DNA from 4 places in the Streptomyces sp. VTCC 41912 genome. Region 1 is predicted to be linked to each of the others. Evidence: riboswitches for the same ligand, from Rfam matches in the RefSeq annotation. Region 1 holds a riboswitch; each other region holds the start of a gene.

The links. Region 1 has a riboswitch for cyclic di-AMP ahead of ACJ6WD_RS33025 (peptidoglycan DD-metalloendopeptidase family protein). Riboswitches for the same ligand answer to the same signal wherever they lie in the genome.
Positions count from the first base shown of each region.
Region 2: linked by a shared signal. The riboswitch ahead of ACJ6WD_RS33620 (transglycosylase family protein) and the one ahead of ACJ6WD_RS33025 (peptidoglycan DD-metalloendopeptidase family protein) in region 1 are both predicted to bind cyclic di-AMP.
Region 3: linked by a shared signal. The riboswitch ahead of ACJ6WD_RS05130 (C40 family peptidase) and the one ahead of ACJ6WD_RS33025 (peptidoglycan DD-metalloendopeptidase family protein) in region 1 are both predicted to bind cyclic di-AMP.
Region 4: linked by a shared signal. The riboswitch ahead of ACJ6WD_RS32870 (M23 family metallopeptidase) and the one ahead of ACJ6WD_RS33025 (peptidoglycan DD-metalloendopeptidase family protein) in region 1 are both predicted to bind cyclic di-AMP.

Region 1 is NZ_JBJMAB010000036.1:16,917-23,848, forward strand. It holds gene ACJ6WD_RS33010 (PrsW family intramembrane metalloprotease) at 1-590, shown strand, start outside; gene ACJ6WD_RS33015 (hypothetical protein) at 675-977, shown strand; gene ACJ6WD_RS33020 (aldo/keto reductase) at 1,105-2,070, opposite strand; gene ACJ6WD_RS33025 (peptidoglycan DD-metalloendopeptidase family protein) at 2,178-3,566, opposite strand; cyclic di-AMP (ydaO/yuaA leader) riboswitch at 3,578-3,734, opposite strand; gene ACJ6WD_RS33030 (DUF2332 family protein) at 4,147-5,265, shown strand; gene ACJ6WD_RS33035 (PP2C family protein-serine/threonine phosphatase) at 5,300-6,439, opposite strand; tRNA gene ACJ6WD_RS33040 (tRNA-Lys) at 6,887-6,932, opposite strand, start outside.
Region 2 is NZ_JBJMAB010000037.1:52,739-59,670, forward strand. It holds gene eno (phosphopyruvate hydratase) at 1-647, opposite strand, end outside; gene ACJ6WD_RS33620 (transglycosylase family protein) at 956-1,639, opposite strand; cyclic di-AMP (ydaO/yuaA leader) riboswitch at 1,647-1,816, opposite strand; gene ACJ6WD_RS33625 (transglycosylase family protein) at 2,076-3,080, opposite strand; gene ACJ6WD_RS33630 (cytochrome P450) at 3,318-4,712, opposite strand; gene ACJ6WD_RS33635 (LysR family transcriptional regulator) at 4,760-5,635, opposite strand; gene ACJ6WD_RS33640 (MFS transporter) at 5,746-6,932, shown strand, end outside.
Region 3 is NZ_JBJMAB010000002.1:401,041-407,972, forward strand. It holds gene ACJ6WD_RS05120 (peptidoglycan DD-metalloendopeptidase family protein) at 1-9, shown strand, start outside; gene pcrA (DNA helicase PcrA) at 143-2,713, opposite strand; cyclic di-AMP (ydaO/yuaA leader) riboswitch at 2,963-3,132, shown strand; gene ACJ6WD_RS05130 (C40 family peptidase) at 3,140-4,273, shown strand; gene ACJ6WD_RS05135 (hypothetical protein) at 4,476-4,829, opposite strand; partial or broken gene ACJ6WD_RS05140 (C40 family peptidase) at 5,450-5,800, shown strand; gene ACJ6WD_RS05145 (esterase family protein) at 6,070-6,932, opposite strand, start outside.
Region 4 is NZ_JBJMAB010000035.1:76,218-83,149, reverse strand. It holds gene ACJ6WD_RS32885 (GNAT family N-acetyltransferase) at 1-1,701, opposite strand, end outside; gene ACJ6WD_RS32880 (HPr family phosphocarrier protein) at 1,899-2,180, shown strand; gene ACJ6WD_RS32875 (GntR family transcriptional regulator) at 2,557-3,243, opposite strand; gene ACJ6WD_RS32870 (M23 family metallopeptidase) at 3,528-4,328, opposite strand; cyclic di-AMP (ydaO/yuaA leader) riboswitch at 4,341-4,497, opposite strand; gene ACJ6WD_RS32865 (pitrilysin family protein) at 4,796-6,178, opposite strand; gene ACJ6WD_RS32860 (pitrilysin family protein) at 6,205-6,932, opposite strand, start outside.

The sequences.
Region 1 (6,932 bases):
TCTTCACGATCCTCACCGGACTGGCCTTCGGGATAGCCGCGACCCGCTACCCGCGCCGCCGGGCCGCCCGCGCCGCGCTGGTCCTGCTCGGCCTGACCACGGCGGTCCTGCTGCACGGCGTGTGGAACGCCGCCTCCAGCCTCGGCGACGTCGGCTTCCTCACCGTCTACGGCGTGTGCATGGTGCCGGTGCTGCTGACCCTGACCTGGCTGGCGCTGTGGGCCCGCCGGCAGGAGTTGCTGTCCGTGCGGGTCTACCTCGCCCCGTACACCGCCGCCGGGTGGCTCGCCCCGCCCGAGCCGACCGCGCTCGCCTCGCTGCGGACCCGCGCCCTGGCCCGCGATCTGGCCCGCCGGACCCACGGCCCGGCCGCCGCCCGCGCCGTCACCGCCTACACCACCCTGGCCACCGCCCTCTCCTTCCACCGCCGCCGCGCCCACCTGACGGGCCCGTCCCCGGACTTCGCCGCGCGGGAGCGCGAACTGCTGGAGCTGCTGTGGCAGTACCGGACGTGGGCGGGGCCGGCGCTGCTCCAGGCGTGGGCGTGCGGCACCGGCGCACCCGGCCAGCGCGCCGGTGACCAGCGCTGATCGCCACGCCTGACGGTGCTTCCGGGCGCCGCGCCGCCCGCGCGTAGGCTCGTGGGAGTTGTCCGTGAAAGGGAGGATTCTGCGATGGCTGGGATACCGACGAGTGTGGTGGCGGCCACCGGTCTGGTGGGCGGTTACGGCGTGGCCCGGTGGACCAAGAAGCGGCCGTTGGGCGGGGTGGCGCTGGCGGCGGCCGGTGCGGTGGCCGCCCGCGGCTGGCAGCAGAAGGCCGGCACGAAGGCGGCCGCGGCGCTGAGCGGCGCCTACGTGGCGGCGTTCGCGGGGTCGCACCCGCTGGCCAAGAAGATCGGGGCGTGGCCCTCGGTCTTCGCGGTGGCGGGCGGCGTCGCGCTGGCCTCGTGGGCGGTGGCGGATCGGCGCGGCTGACGGCCGGCCACGCCCGGTCGACACGGCTGCGCCGGGTGCGGCGGACGGTGCGGGGCGCGGCTGAGCACGCCCCGCACCGTGCGGTGTGCGGCGCCGTACCGGCCCGCCGCACCGCATCCGCCTCGCGTCAGGCCGACGCCTCCGTGAGGAGGGCCAGTTCGACGTCGGTGAGGGTGAGCTCGGTGACGGCCAGCAGGGCCGGGAGCTGCGCCAGGGTGCGGGCGCTGGCGATGGGCGCCGCCACGGTGGGCTGGGCGGCGAGCCAGGCGAGGGCGACGGTGGACAGCTCGGCCTCGTGGGCCGCGGCGACGGTGTCGAGGGCCTGTAGGACGCGGCGGCCGCGGTCGGTCTCCAGGTACTCGGCGGCCTTGCCGGCGCGGGCGCTGTCGACGCTGCTGCCGGGGCGGTACTTGCCGGTCAGGAAGCCGGAGGCGAGCGCGTAGTACGGGACGGCGGCCACGCCGTTGCGGGCGGCGACGTCGGCGAGTTCGCCCTCGTAGGTGTCGCGGGAGACCAGGTTGTAGTGCGGCTGGAGGGCCACGTAGCGGGCCACGCCCTCGCGGGCGGAGAAGTCCAGCGACTCCTGGAGGCGCCGCGCGGAGATGTTGGACGCGGCGATCTCCCGGACCTTGCCCGCGCGCACGAGGTCGTCGAGGGCGGTCAGGAACTCGCCCACCTCGACCGATTCGTCGTCGTAGTGGGTGTAGTAGAGGTCGATGTGGTCCGTGCGCAGCCGGGTCAGGGACAGGTCGACGGCGGTCTTGATGGTGGCGGCGGACAGGCCCTTGAGGTCGGGGTGGGCGCCGACCTTGGTGGCGATCACGACGTCGTCGCGGTTGCCGCGGGCGGCCAGCCAGTTGCCGAGGACGGTCTCGGACTCGCCGCCCTTGTTGCCCGGCACCCAGGCGGAGTAGACGTCGGCGGTGTCGATGAAGTTGCCGCCGCCGGCGACGTAGGCGTCGAGCACTGCGAAGGACTCGGCCTCGTCGGCGGTCCAGCCGAAGACGTTGCCTCCGAGGCAGAGCGGGGAGACGGACAGCGAACCGAGCGGCTTGGGCGTGGGGGCGGAGCTCTGGGCGTGTGTCACGGTCATGCTCCGTGCCAACGCCGGGGTACGCGGAGTTGTTCCCTCCGCATCCGCCCGACCGCGGGGAGTCGTTCCCCCTCGGCCGGGCGGTCGGCTCCGGCTCCGTGCGCCCGTCAGACCGTGACCCCGCGGTCGCGCAACCAGGGCAGCGGGTCCGTCGGGGCGCCGGCGTCCGGGCGGACCTCCAGGTGGAGGTGGGGCGTGGTGGCGTTCCCGGTGGCGCCGACCCGGCCGATGACGTCGCCCGCGTGCACCCGCCCCGTCGTCTTGACCATCGAGGACAGGTGGCAGAACCAGAGCTGCGTGCCGTCGTCGAGGGTGAGGACGATGCGGTAGCCGTAGCCGCCGGCCCAGCCCGCCTGGGTGAGGGTGCCGTCGTGCACCGCCCTGACCAGCGTGCCGGTCGGGGCCGTGAAGTCCTGCCCGGTGTGGTCCGCGGCCCAACGGTCGCCGGCCTGCCCGAAGCCGGTGGTGAGGGTGTACGAGGAGACCGGGGCGACGGCGGTCCCCGCCCCGTCGGCGGGCCGGTCGTCCGAGGCCACCGGGCGGGCCGGCGACGCGGGCGCAGCCGGCTCGGCCGCCGCGTCGGATGCCGTCCCGGATGCCGCGTCGGGCGCTGCTTCGTCCGCCGGGCCGGCGTCCGGTCCGGCGTCCCGTGCGGCGTCCGGTCCGGCGTCCGCATCGCTGCCGGTCTCGGCCTCCGTGGCCCCCGGTCGGCCGTCGGCCTGCTGGAGGATGCGGTGGCGCAGCGCCTCGGCGGGCCCCGCGCCCGGCGCGCCGCCCGCGGTGGCGGCGTCGCCCTGCGGACGGGACGCGGCGGGGCCGACCGAGGGGGCGGAGCCCTCCGTTGCGGAGTCCGTGCCGGCGAGCGTCGCGACGGGCGCGGCACCGGCGTCGGCCGCGCGGGGGCCGGCGTCCTGGAGGGCACCGGTGGCGTCGTCGACCACGCCACCGGGGTCCGGCACCGATATCGGCACCGGCGGCCGGTCCTCGGCCGCGGCCACCCCGCTCGCGCCGACCGCCGCGATCACGCCGACGCCCAGCACCGTGCCGCCGCGCGCCAGCCCGCCGCTGCGCTGCTTGGCCACCCGGTGCTTGCCGCGGACCGGCCCCGCCGATGCGTCGCCGGCGTCCGCACCGGCGGGGCCGGCCGACGGCTCGGCGCCGCCCGGCGCGCCCTGGGGCGGCGGCTCCGGCGTCAGCAGGTCGTGGGAGAACACCTCACCGGGGGGCCGCTGTCCCGGGAACTGGCCGTACGGCGAGGGGACTTGGGGCGCTCCAGCGGGAGCTGCGTCGTCGGTCGGGCCACCGACAGCGGGGACTGCGCTGACGTCGTCGGGGCCGCTCACGGCAGTGGGGGCGGGAACGCCGGCGGGGTCACCGACGGTCGTGGGAACGGGGAAGCCGGCGGGGCCGCCGAAGCCGACCGGGCCACCGAAGTCGGCGGGGCCACCGAGGCTGTACGCGGACGGAGCATGGGGGGCGGGCCTGTTGGACGCCACGGGGGCGCACTCCTTTCCTTCCTTCTCGCCTACCGGGTTAGCTGACGGGTTCGGAGCAGGAAGGTCTCCTACCGGCACCCCCTGGCGAGAGGCGCCCGATTCACCCCAAGGTGGTGGTTCCCCGGTTCCCTCTACTCAATTCCCTGCAATTCCAGGCGGATCCGACAGGACCCCCGGAACCGGCCGATCCAGGCGACTCGACTCGGGTCGAGGACGCGGGTCGCGCCGTGCGGAAAGCCGGCTCGGGCGGGTGGCTCAAGGGTCGTTCTGGAGGTGCGGGAACAGCGCGTGCAGGATTCGGCGTCGGCGCGCGGTGCCGCCATTGGCGACGGCTGGGACGACCGCGCTCCGTTATCGGACAGTAATAGAGACGGTGCGGGAAATCCAAGCGTTCCCACGAATCCGCGGGGGTTCCGCAAGCCCCCCGAAGAAGCTCTGGCGTGGACTTTTACCCCCAGTCCGACCGCAAACAGGGCGAGTTGGCGCGGCATCGCCAAACGATCTCGCGGCGATTGTGCGCCAGTCGTTATGCGGAGGGACGCCCCGCAGTTACGGAACGTGAGGGCGGTAACGTCGCCTCATGGTCGTCAACGTCGCGAACACCGGAAGCACCGTCAACACCCCACGGGACGTGGCGGTTCGGTACCGGGAGTTCTCCTGGCACGAGGCGCGGGGCCGGTCCGACGCGCACGAGGAACTCTCCGCCCGGATCGGACAGGACGACGAGATCTGCGAACTGCTGGCCCGTTCGCTGCCCTCGGGGAACAAGCAGCAGCCGAACCTGCTGCTCGCCGCGGTGCGCTACCTGGACGGCCCGCACGCCGAGGCGGGCCCGCGCGGCGAGGCGGCGTACGGGCGGTGGCGCGAGTGGACGGTCCGGCACTGGGACGAGGTCCGCGCGGTGATCATGCGGCGCGCGACCCAGACCAACGAGCCGGCCCGCTGCGCCGCGTTACTGCCGCTGCTGGCCCGGCTGCCCCAGCCGCTGGCCCTCCTGGAGGTCGGGACGTCGGCGGGGCTGTGCCTGCACCCCGACCGGTACCGCTACCGGTACGTCCCCGACGGACCTCCCGGCATCCACGGGGAACCGGTCGAGGCCGGCGCCCCGGACAGCGCGGTCACCCTCACCTGCCGCACCAGTGGGGCCGCGCCCTGGGACGACGGCGCGACGGTGCCGCCCGGCGCGCGGCCCGAGGTCGTCTGGCGCGGCGGCATCGACCTGGAACCGCTCGACCCGGTCGGGACGCCGGACGACCTGCGCTGGCTGCACGCCCTGGTGTGGCCCGGCGACGAGGCCCGGGCGGCACGGCTCGCGGCGGCCGTCGAGGCGGTCCGGGCGTCGCCGCGGCCCACGGTGGTGCGCGGCGACCTGATCGACGAACTGCCGGCGCTGGCCGCCCGGGCACCGGCCGGGGCGACGCTCGTCGTCTTCCACAGCGCGGTGCTGCACTACCTCCCGCCGGCCCGACGCGAGGAGTTCGCCGGGCTCGTCCGGTCGGTGCTGGCCGAACGGGACGGCCCGGGTCACTGGATCTCCCAGGAGCACCACGGCGTGCTGCCGTGGATCACCGCGCCGGAGCACCGGTCCCTCGGGCCGGGGGACCCGATGCTGCTGACCCTCGCCCTGGACGAGCGCCCGGTGGCCCTGACGGGGCCGCACGGCCAGAGCATCCACTGGTTGCGTCCGCCGCTGCCGTAACCCGGCCGCCCCGCCCGTTCACCGGCGCCCCGCGCTACGCCTCCAGGGGCCGCTGGACCGCCAACAGGGCCATGTCGTCGGCGGGGCCCCCGCCGGTGTGCCGGGCGACGTCCTCGACCACCACGTCCAACAGGTCCCCGGGGCCGCTGAATTGGCTGCCGCGCAACCGGGCGCACGGGTCGTAGAACCGCCCGGCCCGGTCGCGGGCCTCGGTCACCCCGTCGGTGAACAGCAGCAGCAGCGCCCCGGCGGGGAAGAACGTCTCGTCCGCGCGGTCGGGCCACCCGGCCACGTCGCCCAGTCCCAGCGGCAGCGCCGCGGTGGACGGGGGCAGCTCCCGTAGGCCGCCGTCCGGGGTGAGCAGCAGGGGGGACGGGTGGCCGCGGTTGAGGATGCGCAGCACGGACTGGTTCCCGGCGGGGACCTCCGCCAGGACGGCCGTGGTGAAGCCCTCGTCCTGGTCCAGGCCGGCGCGGCGCCCGCCCTCCCGTTCGATCGCCCGTTCCAGCCGGCTCGCCACCGCCTCCAGGGTGGCCTCCTGCTCCGCCGCCTCGCGGAAGGCCCCGACCACGACGACCGCGGCCTCGACGGCCTCCAGCCCCTTGCCCCGGACGTCGCCGACGATCATCCGCACGCCCTGCGGGGTGTCCTGGATGGCGTGCAGGTCACCGCCGATGCGGGCACCGGCCCGGGCGCCCACGTAGCGGGCGGCGACCGCCAGGCCGGCGAGGGTGTCGGGGGGCGCCGGCAGCACGGCCCGTTGGGCGGCCTCGGAGACGTCGCGCACGGAGGCGAGCCGGGCGTCGCTGCGCCGGACGACCCGGTTGATGCCGAGCGCCATCAGGGCCACCACGACGACCGTGATCGCCTCGGTGGCGGACTGGTGGTAGTCCTCGGCCCCGTGGTACGTGGCGAGCAGGACCTCGGTGACGACGGCGGCCAGGGCGGTGCCGGCGGTGGCCCGCAGGGAGTACAGCGGGGCGGCGACCAGGGGGGCGGCGGAGAGGAACGGGGCCGCGGTGTACTGGGGCGGCGTCACGAGGTCGAAGAGCACGCCGCCGCCGATGAGGACGGCGGGGAGCCAGCGCGCCAACGGCCGCCCCCACGAGGACATCTGGTTGCGGCGCGCCCGCCGTTCCTCCTCGCCCGTGCGGTTCCCGCCGCCTCGCACCATCCGCACCGGCCTCTTCCCAGTCCGCCCGCCCGGTGGCGTCCGGCGCGGGTCACGGCACCGCCGTGCTCCGCCCGCACGCCCCGTTCCGACTCCGGATCCGTCCGCGCCCCGGTCCGCCCGGCGGCGCACCCGCCGGGTCCCAGCGCAGCGCCGTTGCCGGGTACGTGGCACGCGCCTGCCAGCCACGCGCCACGCCCGCCGGGTGCGTCCTGACCGCACGCGCTCCCCGAGGCACTGCCGGTTCAAGGCTTGCCGGCACCGCGCCGCCCGGCGAGTCCTCCTGCGCCGAACGGGGGAGGAACGGGCTGGGGCCGCCCCGCCCCCTAAGGGTCCTCCCCACCGGGTTCCGGCACCGCCCCGGGAGCACCCCGCACGCACAACGAGCGGCGCCCCGACCGTCGTACCGGTCGGGGCGCCGCTCTCCGTCGGAGCACCGCGTGCTCCACCTGGTGGGCCATCAGGGGCTCGAACCCTGAACCAATGGATTAAAAGT
Region 2 (6,932 bases), on a different contig from region 1:
TCGCCGAGGCCGGTGGCCAGGCCCTTGGCCTTCAGCACCTTCTTGAGGGTGTGGTAGACCTCGGCGCCCCAGCGCAGCGCCTCGGAGAAGGACTCCGCGCCGATCGGCGCGATCATGAACTCCTGGATGTCCACGTTGGAGTCGGCGTGCGAGCCGCCGTTCAGGATGTTCATCATCGGGACGGGCAGCACGTGCGCGTTCGGGCCACCGAGGTAGCGGAACAGCGGCAGGTCGCTGGCCTCGGAGGCGGCGTGCGCGACGGCGAGGGAGACGCCGAGGATGGCGTTGGCGCCCAGCGAGCCCTTGTTGTCGGTGGCGTCCAGGTCGAGCATCGCCTGGTCGATCAGCCGCTGCTCGGTCGCGTCGTAGCCGACGAGCTCCGGGCCGATCTGCTCGATGACGGCGAGGACCGCCTTCTCCACGCCCTTGCCGAGGTAGCGGTTGGGGTCGCCGTCCCGGAGCTCGACGGCCTCGAAGGCACCGGTGGAGGCGCCGGACGGCACAGCGGCACGGCCGGTGCTGCCGTCGTCGAGGCCGACCTCGACCTCGACCGTGGGATTACCTCGCGAGTCGAGAATTTCGCGGGCTACGACGACGTCGATGGACGGCACGTTGTCTCCTTCGTGGGTGTCTGGAGTTCTCGGCATGAGCCTAACGGCCCCGGACGGATCCGCTCGCCTGTGGCCCGCTCCGTGGGACGAAAAACCCCAACAAGCAGGCTAAAAGCCCAGTTCACCGGAGGTTTGCGGGCAATGTTCGCTGAGCGGGGAACGTCGCGCCGGGCCGTCGGCGAGGCCCGGGGATCGGTGCACGTCAGGACGGGCGCCGGGGTCGGTCCGGGTGGGGCGGCCGGACCGCGGTGGGTTTCCTGGGCCCGGGAACGGAGAAGCCCCGCCGTGGCGCGCTCGGGGGTACGCGCCGCGGCGGGGCAGCTCTCTCAGGCAACCGGGACGGCTCAGATGCTGAGCTTCTGGCCCGGGAAGATGAGGTTGGGGTTGCCGCCGACGACGGACTTGTTGGCGGCGTAGAGCGCCTTCCAGTGGGTGCCGTGCGCCTTGGCGATCTTGGCGAGGGTGTCGCCGGCCTTGACGGTGTAGGTGTCACCGGAGCGCTGCGACTGCTGCGGGGCCGGCTGGGCCTTCTCGGCCTTCTCGCGGACCGGGGCGGACTTCTTGGTGGTGCCCTCGGTCTGCTTGCGGGCCTCGGAGGCGCCCTGGCTCTTCTTGACGGTGGCGCCGCCGGACGGGTCGACGTTGGCGGCCGGGCCACCGGAGGTCAGGTTGCCGGCGCCGGCGCAGGACCAGGCACCCGGGCCCTGGATGGCGAGGAGCTTCTCGGCGGCGGCGATCTGCTGGGCCTTGGTGGCCAGGTCGGCGCGGGCCGCGTACTGGGTGCCACCGGCGGCGGCCCAGCTGGAGTTCGAGAACTGCAGGCCACCGTAGTAGCCGTTACCGGTGTTGATCGACCAGTTGCCGCCGGACTCGCACTGGGCGACCTTGTCCCAGGTCGCGACGGAGGCGGCGGAAGCGGAGGTGGCACCCATCAGCGGGACGGCGACGGCGGCGCCGGCGACACCGGCCAGGGTGGCGACGCGGACGGCCTTGGAGCTGCGGCGGTGCTTGCCCTTGTTGATCAGCATCGTGCGTTCGTTTCCTCACCGACGCCTACGAGGTGAGCTGTCGGGTTCGGGCCGTGTGAGCTGCCCGGCCGCGTGTGCTGGACACGCGACTTCACCCCAAGCCGGCTGACCCGTTTTCACGGGCGGGGCCGGCACTTACCTTGGGTCCCCCGCTCCTGCCTTCGGCGCTTGCGCGTCGTCGACTCCGACCGCCGGCAGGACTCGGCGTGCGATCGAAGGGCCCGCTTTGGCGAGCGGTCCTGACCGTAATCAGTAATCCCGTTGGTGTTCAAACCCCATCTTCTGAACCAAGTTGACCGTTTTTGATCATCGCGGTGGTCATTTCCGCAGGTCGGCACCGGTATGGGAACGGGGGGCGAACCGGGGTCCGCCCCCCGCAACGAGAGCCATATCTCACTTTTACGGAACGCCGCGAAAAACGACGAACTGCCGGTAACTACCCCTCTGTCCGGCCGAGATCGAGCAACTGGCCGGGGTGGATGAGGTCCGCGTCGGCGCCGATGACGCCCTGGTTGCGGTGGTAGAGCGCGGGCCAGCCGCCCGGCAGGTCATGGCGGCCCGCGATGGCTGACAGGTTGTCACCGACGCGCACGCGGTAGCCGCCGGTCTCCGCCGGGGGCGTGCGGGGCGTCTCCCCGCCGCGGGAGGCGTGCCGGCCGCTGCCGCTGTCCCGGTCCTCCCCGGGGGCCGCGCCGTCGTCCGGCGTGCCGCGGTGCTTGCCGGCGGCGGGCGGCGTGCCGGGCTCGGCGGGCCGGTCCGGGCCGGTGGAGCCGGGCGGGGGCGTGGGGGTGCTGGGGTCCGCCGGGTCGGACGGCGTCCCCGACGGGGAGTCGCCCGGCGTCGCGGAGTCGGACGGGGCGGGGGTGGCGGACGCGGAGTCCGTCGGGTCCGGGGTCGCCGGGGGCGCGTCCGGGGCGTCGGTGCCGGTGCCGGTGTCGGTACCCGCGTCGGCGCCGGTGCCGGTGCCAGTGCCGGCGGAGGCACCGTCGGACGGTGCGGGGGTCTTGCTGCCCGGGCCCGCCTCGCCCTGGTCCCCGGCCGCGTCGGACGGGTCGCCGGTGCCGGTGTGGCCGTGGGTCGGGCGGGGCGCGGGCCGGGTGGTGGCGCCGGGGTCGACGGCGGGCTTGCGGCCCCCCTTGGTCAGCCCGGCCTTCACCGCGCAGCTGGGGAAGGCGTCCGGGCCCCGGTCGTCGAGGATCGCCTCGGCCACGGCTATCTGCTGGGCGCGGCTGGCGAGGTCGGGGCGGGAGGCGTAGGCGGAGCCGCCGTAGTCGTCCCACATCTCCTGGGTGAGCTGGAGGCCGCCGTAGAAGCCGTTGCCGGTGGCGGAGCTCCACACCCCGCCGCTCTCGCACTGCGCGACGCGGTCCCAGGTGGACGCGTCGGCCGCGTGGGCGCCGCCCGCGGTGAACAGCGGGAGGGCCAGGCCCGCGCCGGTCACTCCTGCCGTGACAAAGATGGCCGGTGCTTGTCTGGGGCGACGGTGTCGGCCGTTCCCGGAACGCATGCGGTTGCCTTTCGCGCGGCGGTTGAGTTGTCGGACCGGTGTCGGCGGGGACACCGGTCGGCATCCCGGGGCCGGCCCCGATCGTCGGTGGAAAGGTAACCGGGGTTACGGGCAGTCACAAGCCGGTGTAGCGGAGATCACGCAATGGTCACGCAGCTGACGCAGCGTCAATTACGGCGTGGCTCCCGGTCGGGACGGCTCGGGCGTGAACTCCACCGGCAGGGTGCGCAGTCCGCGCATGATGAGCCCGCCGCGCCAGCGCAAATCATCCGGTTCCACCGCAAGTCGGAAGTCCGGCAGGCGGGTCAGCAGGGTCGCCAACGCGGTCTGCCCTTCCAGCCGGGCCAGCGGGGCGCCGAGGCAGTAGTGGATGCCGTGCCCGTAGCCCAGGTGCGGGTTGTCACGCCGGGTGAGGTCGAGCACGTCCGGCTCGTCGAACCGCGCCGGATCCCGGTCGGCGGCGGCCAGCACCACCAGCACCGGGTCCCCCTCGGCGATCCGCTGTCCGCCGAGCGTCAGCGCGCGGGTCGCGTACCGCCAGGTGGCCAGCTCCACGGGTCCGTCGTAGCGGAGCAGCTCCTCGACGGCGGTGCCGAGCAGCTCGGTGTCGCCGGCGGCGAGCGACTTCTGGAGCAGTTCGCGCTGGGCGGGGTGGCGGAGCAGGGTGTAGGCGCCGTTGCCGATGAGGTTGACGGTGGTCTCGAAGCCGGCGAAGAGCAGGATGAAGGCCATCGCCGCGGCCTCGTTCTCCGTGAGGTGCTCGCCGTGGTCGGAGGCCCGGATCAGCCCGGAGATCAGGTCGTCGCCGAGGTCGGCCCGCTTGCGGTGGATCAGCTCGGCCAGGTACGCCCGCATCTTCTTCACCGACCGGGCGACACCGCCGCGCGGCCCGCCGCCGTGCCGGATCATCATGCCGGCCCAGTCCCGGAAGTCGTCCTGGTCCTCGGGCGGGACGCCGAGCAGGTCGCAGATCGCGTAGATCGGCAGCGGGAACGCGAACTCGTGGATCAGGTCCGCGCTCCCCCGCTGCCCGCCGTGCGGCTTTTCGATCATGGCGTCGATCAGCCGGTCGGTCAGCTCCTGTATGCGCGGCGCGAACGCGGCGACCCGGCGCGGGGTGAACGCCTTGGAGACCAGGCGGCGCAGCCGGGTGTGGTCCGGCGGGTCGATGTTCAGCAGGTGCGTCATCAGGTTGGCGCCGCGTTCGCCCGGAATGCCGGTCTTGCCCTTTCCGTGCGCGGCCTCGGAGTGGTGCACCGGGTTCTTCGACAGCCGGGCGTCGGCCAGCGCCTGCCGGGCGTCCGGGTAACGCGTGACCAGCCACGCCTCGACACCGCTGGGCAGCCGGGTCCGGTGCACCGGCGCGTGCTCGCGCAGCCAGGCGTACGCCGGATAGGGATCGGCGGCGAACTCCCAGGAGAAGAGGGCGGGGCTGGGTCCGGCGGCGGTCGCGGACGCGGCGGCCGGACAGCCGGTGGGCGGATCACCCGCCGGACGGGCTTCGGGCCGGGCCTCCGGGTGGGAGTCGGACCGGTTCTCCTGGCGGGCGTCGGACGTCTGCTGCACCTCTCGACCGTAACCGGTGCCGCACCCGCCCCACGCAACACAGCAGGTCACCCCGTCTGGACGCCCAGCCCCGCCAGGAACGCCGCCGCGGCCGGCGACGGCCCCAACCCGCTCCACACCACCCGCTCGGTCCGCACCGGCGCCGGCCGCACCCGCACGAGGTGCAGCCCGGTCAGCTTCCGGGCGGACACCTCGGGCACCATGCCGATGCCGAGCCCGGCCCGGACCAGCTCCGCCAGGAACTCCACGGTGGTCACCTCGAACGCCACCTGCGTCGTCAGCCCCGCCGCCCGGAACGCCTCCTCCCGCTGGCGCCGCGCCGCCGAGCCCTCGGCGTAGTCGACGAAGGTCTCCCGCGCGACCCGCGCCAGCGTCGTCCACTCCCGTCGGGCCAACGGGTGCTCCGGCGGCACCACCGCGACCAGTTCCCCGCGCGCCAGCACCTCCTCCCGCACGCCGACCGCGCGCGCCCCGGGCACCAGCCCGACGAACGCCACGTCCAGCACGCCCGCCCGCACCCGCTCGATCAACGGATCGCTCATCTCCATCTGGAGGCTGATCCGCACCTTCGGGTACTTCGTGCGGAACGCGCCCAGCTCCCGGGCCAGGTCCACCGCCCCCACGGTGGAGATCGCCCCCACCGCCAGCCGCCCGCGCACCTCCCCGGTGACCGCCTCCACCTCCGCTCGGGCCCGCTCCGCGGCCTGCAACGCCTGCCGGGCGACCGGGAGGAACGCCTCCCCGGCGGCGGTCAGCCGCACGCTGCGACTGGTCCGGTCGAAGAGCCGCGCCCCCAGGTCCTTCTCCAACCGGGCGATCTGGTGGCTGAGGGCGGACTGCACCACGTGGCAGCGCTCCGCGGCCCGGGTGAACCCACCGGTCTCGGCGACCGCGACGACGTACCTCATCTGCTGGAGCTCCATGCGCGCGATCGTAGGCACCCGCCGCCCCGTGCCATCGATCGCGTTCCACGATCGATGCGATGAAAACTATGCGTTGGACCGATCAATGATCCCGGCGGGACGCTGGCCGCATGAACGAAGCCGCGCACGGCGCGCACCCCACGACCGGACCGCAGGCGGACCCCGGAGGCGATCCGGGGCCCGCGGCGGAGGCCCCGGCGACACCCCTGCTGACCCGCGGCACCCTGCTCCTGATGACCGTCGCCACGGCCCTCTCCGCCGCCAGCAACTACTTCGCCCAGCCCCTCCTGGACGTCATAGGCCACGACCTCCGCCTCTCCACCGGCACCGCCGCGCTGGTCGTCACCGTCGCCCAGACCGGCTACGGCCTCGGCCTGCTGCTCCTCGCCCCCCTCGGCGACCTGCTGGAACGCCGCCGGCTGGCGGTCACCCTGTGCGCCCTGACCGCCGTCTTCCTGACCGTGACGGCCAGCGCCCCGAACGGCACGCTGCTGCTCGCCGGCACCGCCCTGACCGGCCTGACCTCCGTCGCCGCCCAGGTCGTCATGCCGTTCGCGGCGACCCTGTCCGCCCCCGCCGAACGCGGCCGGACCATCGGCACCCTCATGACCGGGCTGCTGCTCGGCATCCTGCTGGCCCGCACGGCGTCCGGACTGCTCGCCGAGGTCGGCGGCTGGCGCACCGTCTACTGGGTCAACGCCGCCCTGATGCTGCTGATCGCGCTCCTGCTGCGGCTGCGGCTGCCCGTCCTGCGCACCACCGCCGGACTGCGCTACCCCGCCCTGCTGCGCTCGACGTTGGCGCTGTTCGCGCAGGAGCCGGTGCTGCGCTGGCGGGCCGCGCTCGGCGCCCTGACCTTCGCGGGCTTCAGCGTCCTGTGGACGGCGGTGGTGTTCCTGCTGTCCGGGCCCGCGTACGGCTGGCAGGAGTCGACGATCGGGCTGCTGGGACTCGTCGGCGCGGCCGGTTCGTTCGCCGCCTCGACGGCCGGCCGCCTGGCGGACCGGGGGCTGGCGCACCGCGTCACCGGCGTCAGCGCGGTCCTGCTGCTGGGCTCCTGGGGCCTCCTGGCGGCCGGCGGCACGGGCGGCGCCTGGTCACTGGCGGCCCTCCTGGCCGGCGTGATCGTCCTGGACCTGGCCGCCCACGCGATCCACGTCAGCAACCAGAACCTCGTCTACGGCGTCCGCCCCGAGGCCCGCAACCGCCTCAACTCCGCCTACATGACCAGCTACTTCGCCGGCGGCGCAGTGGGCTCCGCCCTCACCTCGATGGTCTGGGGCCTGGGCGGCTGGGG
Region 3 (6,932 bases), on a different contig from region 1:
CCGAACTGAACCCCGCGCCCCACGCGCACCGGAAAGGGGGCCCACCGCACACCGCGGCGGGCCCCTTTCGTCGTCCTTTTGCCGTCTTTTCGTCGTCGCTCCAGAGGGAGGCCCCGGGCGGGCGCCGGGGCCTCCCCGCGGGTCAGAGCTTCTCGACCGGCGCGTACCGCAGCAGCAGCCGCTTGGGCTTCTCGCCGCCGAAGTCGATGGTGGCCTCGGCGTTGTCGCCACTGCCCTTGACGCCGACGACCGTGCCGAGGCCGAAGCTGTCGTGGGTGACGCGGTCACCGACGGCCAGCGAGACCACCGGGCGGTCGGCGGTACGCCGGGTCGCGAAGCCGCTCGGCCCCTTGGACCGCGTCGACGACAACGACGCCCCGATGCCGCCGCCGAAGCCGCCGCCCGAGGAACCGCCCGACGACAGCCCGCCCATGGACGCCGACGGCGTCGCGGGGCCGGTGCGCTTCCACTCCAGGAACGAGCCCGGGATCTCCTCCAGGAAGCGCGAGGCCGGGTTGTACGAGGGCTGGCCCCAGGCGCTGCGCATCGTGGAGCGGGTGACGTAGAGCCGCTCGCGGGCGCGGGTGATGCCGACGTAGGCGAGCCGGCGCTCCTCCTCCAGCTCCTTGGTCTGGCCGAGCGCCCGCATGTGCGGGAAGACGCCGTCCTCCATGCCGGTCAGGAAGACCACCGGGAACTCCAGGCCCTTGGCGGTGTGCAGGGTCATCAGCGTGATGACGCCGGCGCCCTCCTCGTCCTCGTCCGGGATCTGGTCGGAGTCGGCGACCAGGGCGACCCGCTCCAGGAACTCGGCGAGCGTGCCGGGGCCCGCGGCGGTCGCCTCGACGTCCCCCGCCTCGGCGTCGACCGCACCGGCGTCGGCCGCCGGCGCTGCACCCTCGCCGCGCTCCTGCTCGAACTCCAGGGCCACGGAGGCGAGTTCCTGGAGGTTCTCGATCCGGGTCTCGTCCTGGGGGTCGGTGGAGGACTGGAGCTCGGCGAGGTAGCCGGTGCGCTCCAGGACCGCCTCCAGGATCGTGGCCGGGCCGGCCCCGGACTCCACGATCGTGCGCAGCTCCTCCATCAGGGCGTTGAACCGCTTGACGGCGTTGGCGGAACGGGCGGCCATGCCGTAGGCCTCGTCGACGCGGCGCAGCGCCTGCGGGAAGGTGATCTTCTCGCGCAGCGCCAGGGCCTCGATCATCGCCTCGGCGCGGTCGCCGATGCCGCGCTTGGGGACGTTGAGGATGCGGCGCAGCGGGACGGCGTCCTCGGGGTTGGCGAGCACCCGGAGGTAGGCGAGGATGTCGCGGACCTCCTTGCGCTCGTAGAAGCGCACGCCGCCGACGACCTTGTAGGGCAGCCCGACCCGGATGAAGATCTCCTCGAAGACCCGGGACTGGGCGTTGGTGCGGTAGAAGACCGCGACGTCGCCGGCCTTGGCGTCGCCGGCGTCGGTGAGCCGGTCGATCTCGTCGGCGACGAACTGGGCCTCGTCGTGCTCGGTGTCGGCGACATAGCCGGTGATCTTGGGGCCGGCGCCGGCGTCCGTCCAGAGGTTCTTCGGGCGGCGGTTCTCGTTGCGCTCGATGACGGCGTTGGCCGCGGAGAGGATGGTCTGCGAGGAGCGGTAGTTCTGCTCCAGCAGGATCGTGGTGGCGTCCGGGTAGTCCTCCTCGAACTGGAGGATGTTGCGGATCGTGGCGCCGCGGAAGGCGTAGATCGACTGGTCGGCGTCACCGACCACGCACAGCTCGGCGGCGGGGGTGTCGACCGTGCCAGGGCCGACCAGCTCGCGGACGAGGGTGTACTGGGCGTGGTTGGTGTCCTGGTACTCGTCGACGAGGACGTGGCGGAAGCGGCGGCGGTAGTGCTCGGCGACGTCCGGGAACGCCTGGAGCAGGTGGACCGTCGTCATGATGATGTCGTCGAAGTCCAGGGCGTTGGCCTCGCGCAGCCGCGCCTGGTACATCGTGTACGCCTGGGACAGGGTCTCCTCGAAGCCTCCCCCAGACCCCGTCTGGGAGGTGCCCCCAGCGGCCGTGCCGGCGAAGCTCTCCTCGTCGATGAGCTCGTTCTTGAGGTTGGAGACCTTCGCGCTGAAGGACTTGGGCGGGAAGCGCTTGGGGTCCAGGTCGAGGTCGCGGCAGACCAGGGCCATCAGGCGCTTGGAGTCGGCCGCGTCGTAGATCGAGAAGGACGACGTGAAGCCGAGCCGCTTGGACTCCCGGCGCAGGATCCGTACGCAGGCGCTGTGGAACGTGGAGACCCACATGGCGTTGGCCCGCGGGCCGACCAGCTCCTCGACGCGCTCCTTCATCTCGCCCGCGGCCTTGTTGGTGAAGGTGATCGCGAGGATCTGGCCGGGGTGGACGTGGCGCTCGGCGAGCAGGTGGGCGATGCGGTGGGTGAGCACCCGGGTCTTGCCGGAGCCGGCGCCGGCGACGATCAGCAGCGGGCCGCCGCTGTGCGCCACGGCGGCCTTCTGCTGGTCGTTGAGCCCTTCCAGGAGCGCCGCCGCATCGATGGCCGGGCGGGCGGCGCCGTCGCGGTAGTACGACTCCCTGGAGACGGGCGCGTCGAACCGCCCGCCGAAGAGGTCGGCGGGGACCTCCTCCGGGGCCGGGCCGGGCTCGTCCTCGGGCGGCGGCGGGGGCTCCTCGTCCGGGGGGCCGAGATCCGCCAGGAAGCTGTCGTCAAAGAGGCTGCTCATCGCCCACCGAGTCTAGGCCGCCGCACTGACAACCGGTCCCGGAGTACCGGATTGGCCGGCACCGCTCCGCCGCGGGCGCTACCGTGTCCGTTCTGCCCGCAAACCGGCACCGCTCGCGTTCAGGTCACGAAAAGGTTTCGGGCATATCGAACACCAGCCTTCACAGGGGCCACACGAGTTGGCTACGGTCTCGCTCGGGCAGCCCGCAGTCCCCGCGGACGACAGCGTTCGCACGGGCCGCCCCCGCCGAGTCCGGTCCCGCCGCGAGGCACCCGGAGCCGGGGACCCACCAGCACCACCGGGGTGAATCGACCGGTGCGCCCGCCGCCAGGCGGACGCAGCAGCCGTAGGGCAAGCCTTCCGTCAGCAGACCGCCCGAACCCGACAGCTAACCCGGTAGGCGGTCCACGGAAGGAGTCGCCGGCCTTGGCGTCCCATCGCAAGCCGCGCACCCCCATACTCGCCACCCCCGGCGGCCGTCGTACGGCGACCGGGCTCACCACCGCCGCCCTCGCCTCGGTCACCCTGCTCTCGCAGACCGCGAACGCAGCCCCCAAGGCGCCCCAGCCCTCCATCGAAGAGGTCAAGACGAAGGTCGACGACCTCTACCAGCAGGCCGAGGTCGCCACCCAGAAGTACAACGGCGCCAAGGAGAAGGCCGACGGCCAACAGCGCACGGTCAACCGCCTGCTCGACGAGGCGGCCCGGCGCGCGGACAAGATGAACGAGTCCCGGCGCCGGCTGGGCGCGTTCGCCTCGGCGCAGTACCAGAGCGGGGGGATCAACCCGACCGCCCAGCTGATGCTGGCCAAGGACCCGCAGCAGTTCGTCGACCGCAACCACCTGATGGAGCAGCTGACCGCCCAGCAGAAGCAGGCGATCACCGACTACCAGGCACAGGCCGCGGCCGCCACCCGCCAGCGGGCCGAGGCCACCAGCAGCCTGGAGAGCCTCCAGCAGTCGCAGACGTCCCTGAAGGAGAACAAGAGAAACGTTCAGGCCAAGCTGGCCGAGGCGCGCCAGCTGCTGTCCCGGTTGACCGCCCAGGAGAAGGCGCGGCTGGCCGAACTGGAGCGCCAGAAGGAGGCCGAGGCCCAGCGCAAGGCCGCCGAGCAGGCCCGCAAGGAGGCCCAGCAGCGGCAGCAGCAGCCCAGTGGCGGCGGCTCCGGGCAGAGCTCCGGCGGCGGCACGTCCGACGGCGGCACGTACTCCACCAAGGCCGGCAAGGCGATCGCCTTCGCCCGCACCCAGATCGGCAAGCCATACGTCTGGGGCGCCACCGGGCCCAGCTCCTACGACTGCTCGGGGCTGACGCAGGCCGCGTGGCGGGCGGCCGGGGTCGACCTGCCGCGGACGACCTGGGACCAGGTCAAGGTCGGCACCCGGGTCTCCAGCAGCGATCTCCAACCCGGCGACCTGGTGTTCTTCTTCAACGACATCAGCCACGTCGGGATGTACATCGGCGGCGGCGAGATGATCCACGCCCCGCACCCGGGCGCCAGCGTCCGGGTGGAGTCGATCTACGGCATGCCGATCTACGGCAGCGTCCGGCCCGCCTAGCCGGTGGGCGGGCGCGCACCGCGCGCCCGCGACGGACCCACCCCCCACAGCCACCCCCCACACGCCACCGCGCGGTCATCCGCCGCCTCCGGAAGGTACGGAGCGGGATGACCGCGCGGTGAGCCGTTGGTGCGGCGGTGCGGCGCCGGGGCCGCCGGGCGGGTGCCGGGGCCGTCGGGCCGGGGCCGGGGCGCCTGGGTGCTCAGGTCCAGAGCACCGCGATGAAGATGTTGAGCATGGTGAGCCCGCCGACCGCGCCGAAGAGCGGCTTGGGGAGCTTCTCCTCGTCGCGCTTGACGTAGACCAGCGCCAGGATCACCACCAGGACGGCCATCTTGATGCCGATCTTGATGTTGTTGAGCGAGTGGTCCTGCATCTGGTTCAGACCGACCAGCACGATGCCGGTGACCAGCATCGTGAGCGCGCCGTGCAGCATGGCCGGCACGAAGCGGGCGGTGCCCGCGCCCATGGCCTTCATCTGGGTCAGGAAGCCACCCAGCAGGGAGGCGATGCCGATGATGTGCAGGGCGACGAAGACATTGATTACTACGTCCATAGTGCTGGATCGTATCCGCCCCATAGCACGCCCTTTCCGGCAGGGCGCCCGTGATGCCGGCTTCGGTCAGGGCCCACCGCTCCCGACCCCCCGCCGACCGCCGATCGGTCATCCCTGCGCGGCGGCCGCTCGGAAACGGACAATGCCGGGCAAGGGGGTTCGACGCCGTGACCCCGGGCCTAGCTTCCTCCTGCAGACGACCGGACCCGCACCCCACCGGTCGCATTCGCCCCGCAGGGAAGGAAGTGACGGCCGCCATGGCGTCGCACCACACGGCCACAGAGCGGCCGCCGCTCGCACCCCCGCCGGCCCGGACCCACCCCGCCCGCAGCACCCGCGGCGGGCTGCTGCTCGCCGCGGACCCGCAGCGCTACCTGGACGGCGCCACGGTGCTGGAGCGCACCGGCAGCCACCAGGCGACCGCGGTGGCCGGCTGGGCCCGCCGCCTCGGCAGCGTCCGCCGTCTCGGCAGCCGTCCCACGCCCTTGGCGGAACGCGCCCCGGCCCCCGAGGCCACGCCCCGCCCGGAACGCGCCCCGGAACGCCCGGCACCGCCCACGCCCACCGCCGGCACCGCGCCGCTCGCACCCGGCGCGCCCGCGGCCCCCGTCCCGCCCGTGGACGACCGGGCCGCCCGCGCGGTGGCCTTCGCCCACGCCGCCCTCGGCAAGCCCTACGCCTGGGGCGCGACGGGACCGGCCGCGTACGACTGCTCCGGGCTGGCCCTGGCCGCGTGGCGGGCCGGCGGCGTCACCCTGCCCCGGACGACCTACACGCAGATCACCTCCGGCACCCGCGTCGACTGGCCCCGGCTCCGCCCCGGGGACCTGGTGTTCTTCCACGCCGGTATCAGCCACGTGGGCCTCTACATCGGCGGCGGCGAGATGATCCACGCCCCGCACGCCGGCGCCCCCGTCGAGATCGCCCCGATCGACCGACTGCCCTTCGCGGGCGCGACCCGTCCGGGATAGGCGCACCGGGCCGCTCCCGCCGAGCCCCTTCCGCGGTCACGGGCGCCGGCCGCCCGGCCGTCTTCGGCCCGCCCGGGGCGAGTTGCGCCCCCTCGGCGTCGACGCCCGCCGCGGCGCCCACCGTCGTCGCTCCGCATCCGCCACCCCCGATTCCGTCGTGCGCGATCTCCGTCACTCGCACAACGCTCCCGGGCGCGGCTCTGTGCCCGCTTCCGCAGGTTCCGGCGGAGGTTCACCCGAACGGTGAACTCCGCCGACCACCCGGCCGGTCACCCCCGCAGGAACAGCCCGAACCACCGGAAGATCTCCGGCACTTGGTGCTTCCACACCGGCACCGTGTGACCGCCCGCACCGGACGAGATCTGCTGGACCGTCACCGTCGTCGGGTTCTTGGCGAGCTGCTTGAGGCCGATCCCGGCCTGGTAGCCGTCGCCGTTCGCGCCCGAGATGTACAGCGCGGTGCGGGGCGGCTTGCCGGCCGCGTTGGCGGCCTTGAGGAGGTGCAGCGGGTTGGTCTCGACGCGCAGCTTGGGGTCCTTGCCGGCGAGCGAATCGCGCTCTATCGCCGGGTCGTTGTAGCCGGACATGCCGACCGCGGCGCGGTACCGGTCCGGGTGGGCCAGCGCCAGCTTGGTGGCGCAGTGCGCGCCCGCCGAGTAGCCGGCCAGGCCCCAGGAGTCCGGCTTGTCGCCGGCCCGGAAGTTGTCGACGATCATCTGGCGGACGTCGACGGTCAGCCAGCTGTCGGCGTTGACCGTGCCGGGGATGTTGACGCACCCGCTGTCGGCGTTGGGCAGGACGTTGGTCCGCGGCGCCACCAGGATGAACGGCTTGATCGCCCCGCTCTGCATCAACGACCCCAGCTGCTCGTTGACCTTGAGCGAGCCGAACCAGGACTTGGCGGACCCGGGGTAGCCCGGCAGCAGCTCGACCACCGGGAACTTCTTGTGCTGGTAGGCGGGGTCGTTGTACTGCGGCGGCAGCCACACGTACACCTCGCCGTTGACGCCCGAGACCTGGCCCTTGAGGTCGGTCATCTGGACGCCGGGGCCCATCACCGGGTCGTCGGCGGGCCGGAACTGCTGGTGGACCTTGGGCTCGTCGTTGAGGTTCTTGCCGCCCAGGCCGTCCG
Region 4 (6,932 bases), on a different contig from region 1:
GGTGTCCCCGGCGAGCGTTTCAGCCAGGGCGGCGCGGAAGTCCTCGGGGGTCGCGGCGGACGGCAGCACCCGGGGGCGTTGGGGGCGCAGTCCTTCGGTGAGGCAGGCGTCGTAGGCCAGGAGGGCCAGCGATTCGGAGTTGCCCAGGATGGCGATGCGCGGGCCGGCCGGCAGTGGCTGGGCGGCCAGCACCAGGCCGGCGTCGATGAGTTCGGTGACGGTGTCGACGCGGATCACGCCGGCCTGGCGCATCAGGGCGGCGACGGTGCTGTCGGGGACGCGGACGGTGGGGACGGCGTGGCCCAGGGGGGCGGTGCCGTGGTGCCGGGCCCCCTTGGCGACCACCACGGGCTTCACGGCGGCGGTGCGGCGGGCCAGCCGGGCGAACTTCCGGGGGTTGCCGATGGACTCCAGGTAGAGGATCGCGACGTCGGTGTGCGGGTCGTCGTACCAGAACTGGAGGAGGTCGTTGCCGGAGACGTCGGCGCGGTTGCCGGTCGAGACGAAGGTGGAGATGCCGGCGATGCCGCCGTCGCCGGGGCCGCGCTCGTGGAGACCGCTGAGCAGCGCGATGCCGATCGCGCCGGACTGGGTGAACAGGCCGATCCGGCCGGAGCCGGGCATCTGGGGGGCGAACGAGGCGTTCAGCCGGACGTCGGGGGCGGTGTTGATCAGGCCGAAGGCGTTGGGGCCGATGAGGCGCATGCCGTAGGAGCGGGCCTGCTGGAGCAGGGCGCGCTGCCGCTCGCGGCCGTCGGTGCCGGCCTCGGCGTAGCCGGAGGAGAGGACCAGTACTCCTTGGACGCCGTGTTCGCCGCAGTCGCGGACGACGTCCGGGACTGCGTCCGCGGGGACGGCGATCACCGCCAGGTCGACCGGTTCGCGGATGTCGCGCAGCGTGCGGGCGGCGGGGACGCCCTCGGGCTCCAGACGGCGCAGGTCCTCGGGGAAGGCGTGGTTGACGGCGTGCACCTGGCCGGTGAAGCCGGCGTCGAGGATGTTGCGCAGGGCGGTGCGGCCGACGCCACCGGGGGCGCGCCCGGTGCCGACGACGGCGATCGAGCCGGGTGCGAGCAGCCGCTGGACGGAGCGGGCCTCGGCGCGCTGCTCGCGGCCGCGCATCACGGCCAGGGACTGCTCGGTCGGTTCGAGGTCGAATTCGAGGCGGACGACGCCGTCCTCGAAGGTGCGCTTCTGGGTGTAGCCCGCGTCCGTGAACACCTTGATCATTTTGGTGTTGGCGGGCAGCACCTCGGCGGTGAACCTACGGATGCCGCGTTCCCGGGCGACGGCGGCGATGTGCTCCAGGAGGGCGGAGGCGACGCCGCGGCCCTGGTGGGCGTCCTGGACCAGGAAGGCGACCTCGGCCTGGTCGTCCTCCGGGCTCTTGGCGGGCAGCCCGCGGGCGTCGATCCGGTCGTAGCGGACGGTGGCGATGAACTCGCCGCCCACGGTGGCGGCCAGGCCGACCCGGTCGACGTAGTCGTGGTGGGTGAACCGGTGGACGTCCCGGTCCGACAGCCGCGGATACGGCGCGAAGAAGCGGTAGTACTTCGATTCGTCCGAGACCTGCTCGTAGAAGGAGACCAACCGCTCGGCGTCGGCCGGCGTGATGGGCCGGATGCGCGCCGTCCCGCCGTCGCGCAGCACCACGTCGGCTTCCCAGTGGGACGGGTACGCGTGATCCGGCGGCGTCTGCATGCGGACAGCGTACGGCGGGGCACCGACAACCGGCTCGACGTGCGTACGCTCGATTTCCCGGGCCCACCGCAGCGGGTCCGAGGGCCCGGAAAGAGGGCCGCAAGGCGGTCGGGAACCGGGACGAAGGGCTGCGGGACCACTCCTGGCAGCGTGCGAGAATGGTCTAGACAACAGTCACGACTTTGAAGGGCAACACCATGGCTGAGCGCCGCGTCAATGTCGGTTGGGCCGAGGGCCTGCACGCCCGCCCCGCGTCGATCTTCGTCCGAGCGGCCACCGCCTCCGGTGTCCCGATGACGATCTCCAAGGCCGGCGGCAACCCCGTCAACGCCGCCTCCATGCTCGCGGTCCTGGGCCTGGGCGCCCAGGGCGGCGAGGAGATCGTGCTGGCTTCCGACGCGGACGGCGCCGAGGCCGCGCTCGACCGCCTGGCGAAGCTGGTCGCGGAAGGTCTCGAGGAGCTCCCCGAGACCGTCTGAGGAGCACCGGGGCCACTCGCCCCTCCTTCCCTTCTCCTGATGCGGCCCCACCGCGGCAACCGGGACATCCGGCTGCTGCGGCGGGGTCGTTTTCTGTTGCGCGGCGGCGGAGCCCGCCCCTCGTTCAATTCCCCGCGTAAAGAATCAACCGGCCGGGCGAACAATCTCCTCGCGCACGGAAATGAGTCACCGGCCCACGAACAGTGCCCGGCACGTTCCCGACACCGAGATTCGGAAATCAGCACAACCGTGCTCGAACTTGCCCGCCCGATTTCGCGCCGCTTCTCCGTTCCCGAACTTCTCGCTCGCGTGCACCGGCCATTCCCGAGGACATCGGCACATTCCTGCCACTCCCCTTTTGTATACGGGGTGATTGTTAAGCGCGGGCGCGTGCCGTGTTGACGGGCCGTTTCGCCTCGCTCACAGGGGGAGCGGCGCGACGCAGCCGGTACACGGGCCGGGACCGCTCGATGTGCGCCGCCATGAGGGCGCGCGCCCGCTCCGCGTCACCACGGACCACGGCGTCCAGCACGGCGCCGTGCTCGTCCCAGGAGGCGGAGGGGCGGGCGGGCGGCTCCACGACGTACATCCACTCGATCTTGCGCCGTAGTTGCATGAGCAGGGCGCTGAGGCTGGGGCTGCCGGTGGCCTGGGCGAGCGTTTCGTGGAACCAGGCGTCCAGTTGGTGCAGGTCAGCGGGGTGGCCGTGCCGGACCCGCTCACGACCGAGTCGCACCAGGCCGCGCAACACCTTGAGGTGGGCGGCGCTGCGCCGGGCGGCCGCGCGGGCGGCGCCCAGCGGCTCCAGGGCGGCCCGGATGTCGAGGAGGTCGACGGCCTCCCGTTCGGTGAGTTCGGCGACGCAGGCACCCGCGTGCAGGCGCGTGGTGACGAATCCTTCGGACTGGAGGGTGCGCAGCGCTTCCCGCACCGGGACCCGGGAAACGCCGTATCGCGTGGCGAGAACGTCCTCGATCAGCCGGCTTCCCGGCGCGAGTGCTCCCGAGACGATGTCGTCGCGAATTGCCGTGCACACCGCATGCGCGGAAATGTGACCTCGCATCGTCTGCGCCTCCACCGTAATCGCCGGAAACCGCCGCCGTTCGACGGCTTTCCCCGACTGTATTCGACCGGCGCGCATTTCCTCTCGCGAGGTCGGGAATTCATGGGTGCTTTTCGGACGGCGGGCGGGGCGCCATTCGGGCGGCGGGTCGATGGCCATGCGGAAGCGCCCGCGTGGCCAGGAGGAGGGCCGCCCACCCTGGGGCAACAGCAGAGCCCCGGCTCACCAGGTGGTGGGCCGGGGCTCCGGGGGACGGTACTGCGGCGGAGAGGTTCGCGGTCGGATCAGACGCTGACGCCGTGCGCGCGGAGGTAGGCGATCGGGTCGATGTCCGAGCCGTAGTCGGGGCCGGTCCGGGCCTCGAAGTGGAGGTGCGGGCCGGTGGTGTTGCCGGTGTTGCCGGAGAGGGCGATCTGCTCGCCCCGGCTGACGGACTGGCCGACCGTCACCCCGATCGACGAAAGGTGACCGTATTGGGTGTAAGTGCCGTCGTTCATCCGGAGCACGATGTTGTTGCCGTACGCGCCGCCCCAGCCGGCTTCGACGACGGTGCCGGCGCCCACCGCGTGGACCGACGTGCCGGAGGCGGCGTGGAAGTCGATGCCGGTGTGGCTACCGGAGGACCACAGTCCGCTGGACGCCTTGTACCCGGTGGAGACGTAGGAGCCGGTGACGGGGGCGACGAAGGTGTTGAGGAGCTTGCGCTCGGCCTCGCGAGCGGCGCGCACCTTGGCCGCGCGCTCCTCGTCCGCCTTCTTCTTCGCCTCGTCGGCCCTCTTCTTCGCCGCGTCGGCCAGCCGGACGGCCTCGGCCTCGGCCTTCGCGCGGGCCGCGGTGGCCTCGGCGGCCGCCTGCTGCGCGTCGGCCTGCGCCTCGATCCGGCCGGCGAGCTCGTCGCCCATCACGACCGCCTGCTGGAGGCCGGTGTCATGCGGGGCCGACTCGTCCGTCGCGGCCAGGGCGGGCGACGCGACGGAGGCGACGACGCCGGAGGCCGCGAGGGTGGCTATGCCGGCGAGGTTGCGGGTGGTGCGAGCGGTGCGGCTCGCACGGCGGTGCTTCCCGGTGGCACGGGTGAACGCCATGTACTGGCTGGTCCTTTCCTTCCCTCTCGCCTACCGGGTTAGCTGACGGGTTCGGAGCAGGAAGGTCTCCTACGGGCTCCTCCGGAGAGGGGTCCGATTCACCCCAAGGGACGGTTGGGTCCCCGGCTCCCCTGGCTCGCGCCGTACGGGGACTCGGCGATGGCTGTCCGGTGCCACTGTTGTGGCGGACTTGTGACGAACAGCCGGACCGACGCTAATCGGGACAACTTTCAATCGGCAAACAGAACCGGATTTTTGTGCGCCACGCCACACGCGAATCGGGCAACCGACGCAACCGGCCGGTCACCACCGCCCCATCACGACGGCGGCTGTCCGGAGCCGCAGGTTCCGGACCGGTGGCCCCACGGGGCGCACGAACGAAGCGGCCCCCGTGGCAAGTGACCGCCACGGGAGCCGCTTTGTCAATGACTGACGAGGCGTTCGATGACGCCCCGTCACAGGAGGGGTCAGCCGCTGACGACCGTCACCTCTCCGATGCCCAGCGCCTTGACCGGCTCGGCGATCTGCGCCGCGTCACCGACCAGGACCGTCACCAACCGGTCCACCGGGAAGGCGTTGACGACCGCGGCGGTCGCCTCGACCGTGCCGGTCTCCGCGAGCCGGACGTACAGCTGCGCCTGGTAGTCGTCGGGGAGCTGCTGCTCCACCTGGTCGGCCAGCGTGCCGGCGACGGCGGCGGAGGTCTCGTACTTCAGCGGCGCGACGCCGACGAGGTTCTGCACGGCGACGTCGCGCTCGGCGTCCGTCAGCCCCTCGGCGGCGAGGGTGCGCAGCACCGTCCACAGGTCCTGGAGGGCCGGCCCGGTGGAGGCGGTGTCCACCGACCCGCTGATGGCGAGCATGGCGGCGCCGGTCGCGCCCTCCGGGGAGGACGGCGCCGAGGAGCGCAGGACCTGCCCGAAGGCGCGCACGCCGTAGGTGTAGCCCTTCTCCTCGCGCAGCACCCGGTCCAGGCGGGAGGTGAGGGTGCCGCCGAGGCAGTACGTGCCGAGCACCTGGGCGGGCCACACCCGGTCGTGCCGGTCCGCGCCGATCCGGCCGATGAGCAGCTGGGTCTGGACGGCACCGGGGCGGTCGACGATCACGACGCGGCCGGTGTCGTCCGCGACGACCGGGGACGGCTTCTGCGGCTCGGCGGTGGAACCCGTCCAGGCGCCCAGGGTGTCGGCCAGCGCGGCGTCCAGGTCGACGCCGGTGAAGTCACCGACGATGACGGCGGTGCCGGTGGCGGGGCGGATGTGCGTGTCGTAGAAGGCCCGGACGGCGGCCGCGTCGATCCGGGCGACGGTCTCCTCGGTGCCCTGACGGGGCCGGGACATCCGGGAGGTGGCCGGGAAGAGCTCCTTGGACAGCGCCATCGCGGCCCGCCGGGCCGGGTTGGCGAGCTCGTGCGGGATCTCGTCGAGGCGGTTGCCGACCAGCCGCTCGACCTCCCCGTCCGGGAAGGCGGGGGCGCGCAGCGCGTCGGCGAGCAGGCCCAGCGCGCGCGGCAACCGGGACGCCGGGACCTCCAGGGAGACCCGTACGCCGGGGTGGTCGGCGTGCGCGTCCAGGGTGGCGCCGCAACGCTCCAGCTCGGCGGCGAACTCCTCGGCGGTGTGCTTGTCGGTGCCCTCGGACAGGGCCCGGGACATGATCGTGGCGACGCCGTCGAGGCCCTCGGGCTCGGCCTCCAGCGGGGCGACGAGGTTGACCTCCACGGCGACGACCTGCTGGCCGGGGCGGTGGCTCGTCAGGAGAGTGAGCCCGTTGGGCAGCTGGCTGCGCTCGGGAGCCGGGAAGGCCCACGGCTTGGCGGCACCGCTGCGCGGCTGCGGGTGGAACTCCATGGTGCTCACGGGGGTGGTGGCGTCGGTCACTTGGCCGCCTCCTCTTCCTCGGTGCCGGCGGCGTCGGTCTGCGCGGTGGGCTCGTAGACGAGCGCGGCGCGGTTGTCGGGGCGCAGCCGGGCCTTGGCGACCGCCTGCACCTCCAGCGGGGAGATCTCCAGGACGCGCTGGACGGCGGTCAGCGCGAGCTGCGGGTCGCCGAACAGGACGGCGAAGCGGCACAGTTCGTCGGCGCGGCCGCTGACCGTGGCGAGCCGGTCCAACCACTCGCGCTCCAGCTGGGCCTGGGCGCGCTCCATCTCCTCCGGGGTGGGCCCCTCTTCGGCGAAGCGGGCCAGCTCCTCGTCGACGGCCGCCTCGATGGCGGGCACCTCCACGCCACCGGACGCCTTGACGTCCAGCCACCCGAGCGAGGGCGCGCCGGCCAGCCGGAGCAGGCCGAAGCCGGCGGCGACGGCGCTGCGGTCGCGCCGCACCAGGCGGTTGTAGAGCCGGGAGGACTCGCCGCCGCCCAGGATGGTGAGGGCGAGGTCGGCGGCGTCGGCCTCACGGGTCCCGTCGTGCGGGAGGCGGTACGCGGCCATCAGGGCGCGGGAGGGGACCTCCTCCGCCACCACGGTGCGCAGCTGCTCGCCGATGGTCTCGGGCAGGCTGCCGTCGCGCGGCGGCTGCTTGCCGTCGTGCGAGGGGATCGAGCCGAAGTACTTCTCCACCCAGGCCAGCGTCTGCTCGGGGTCGATGTCGCCCACGATGG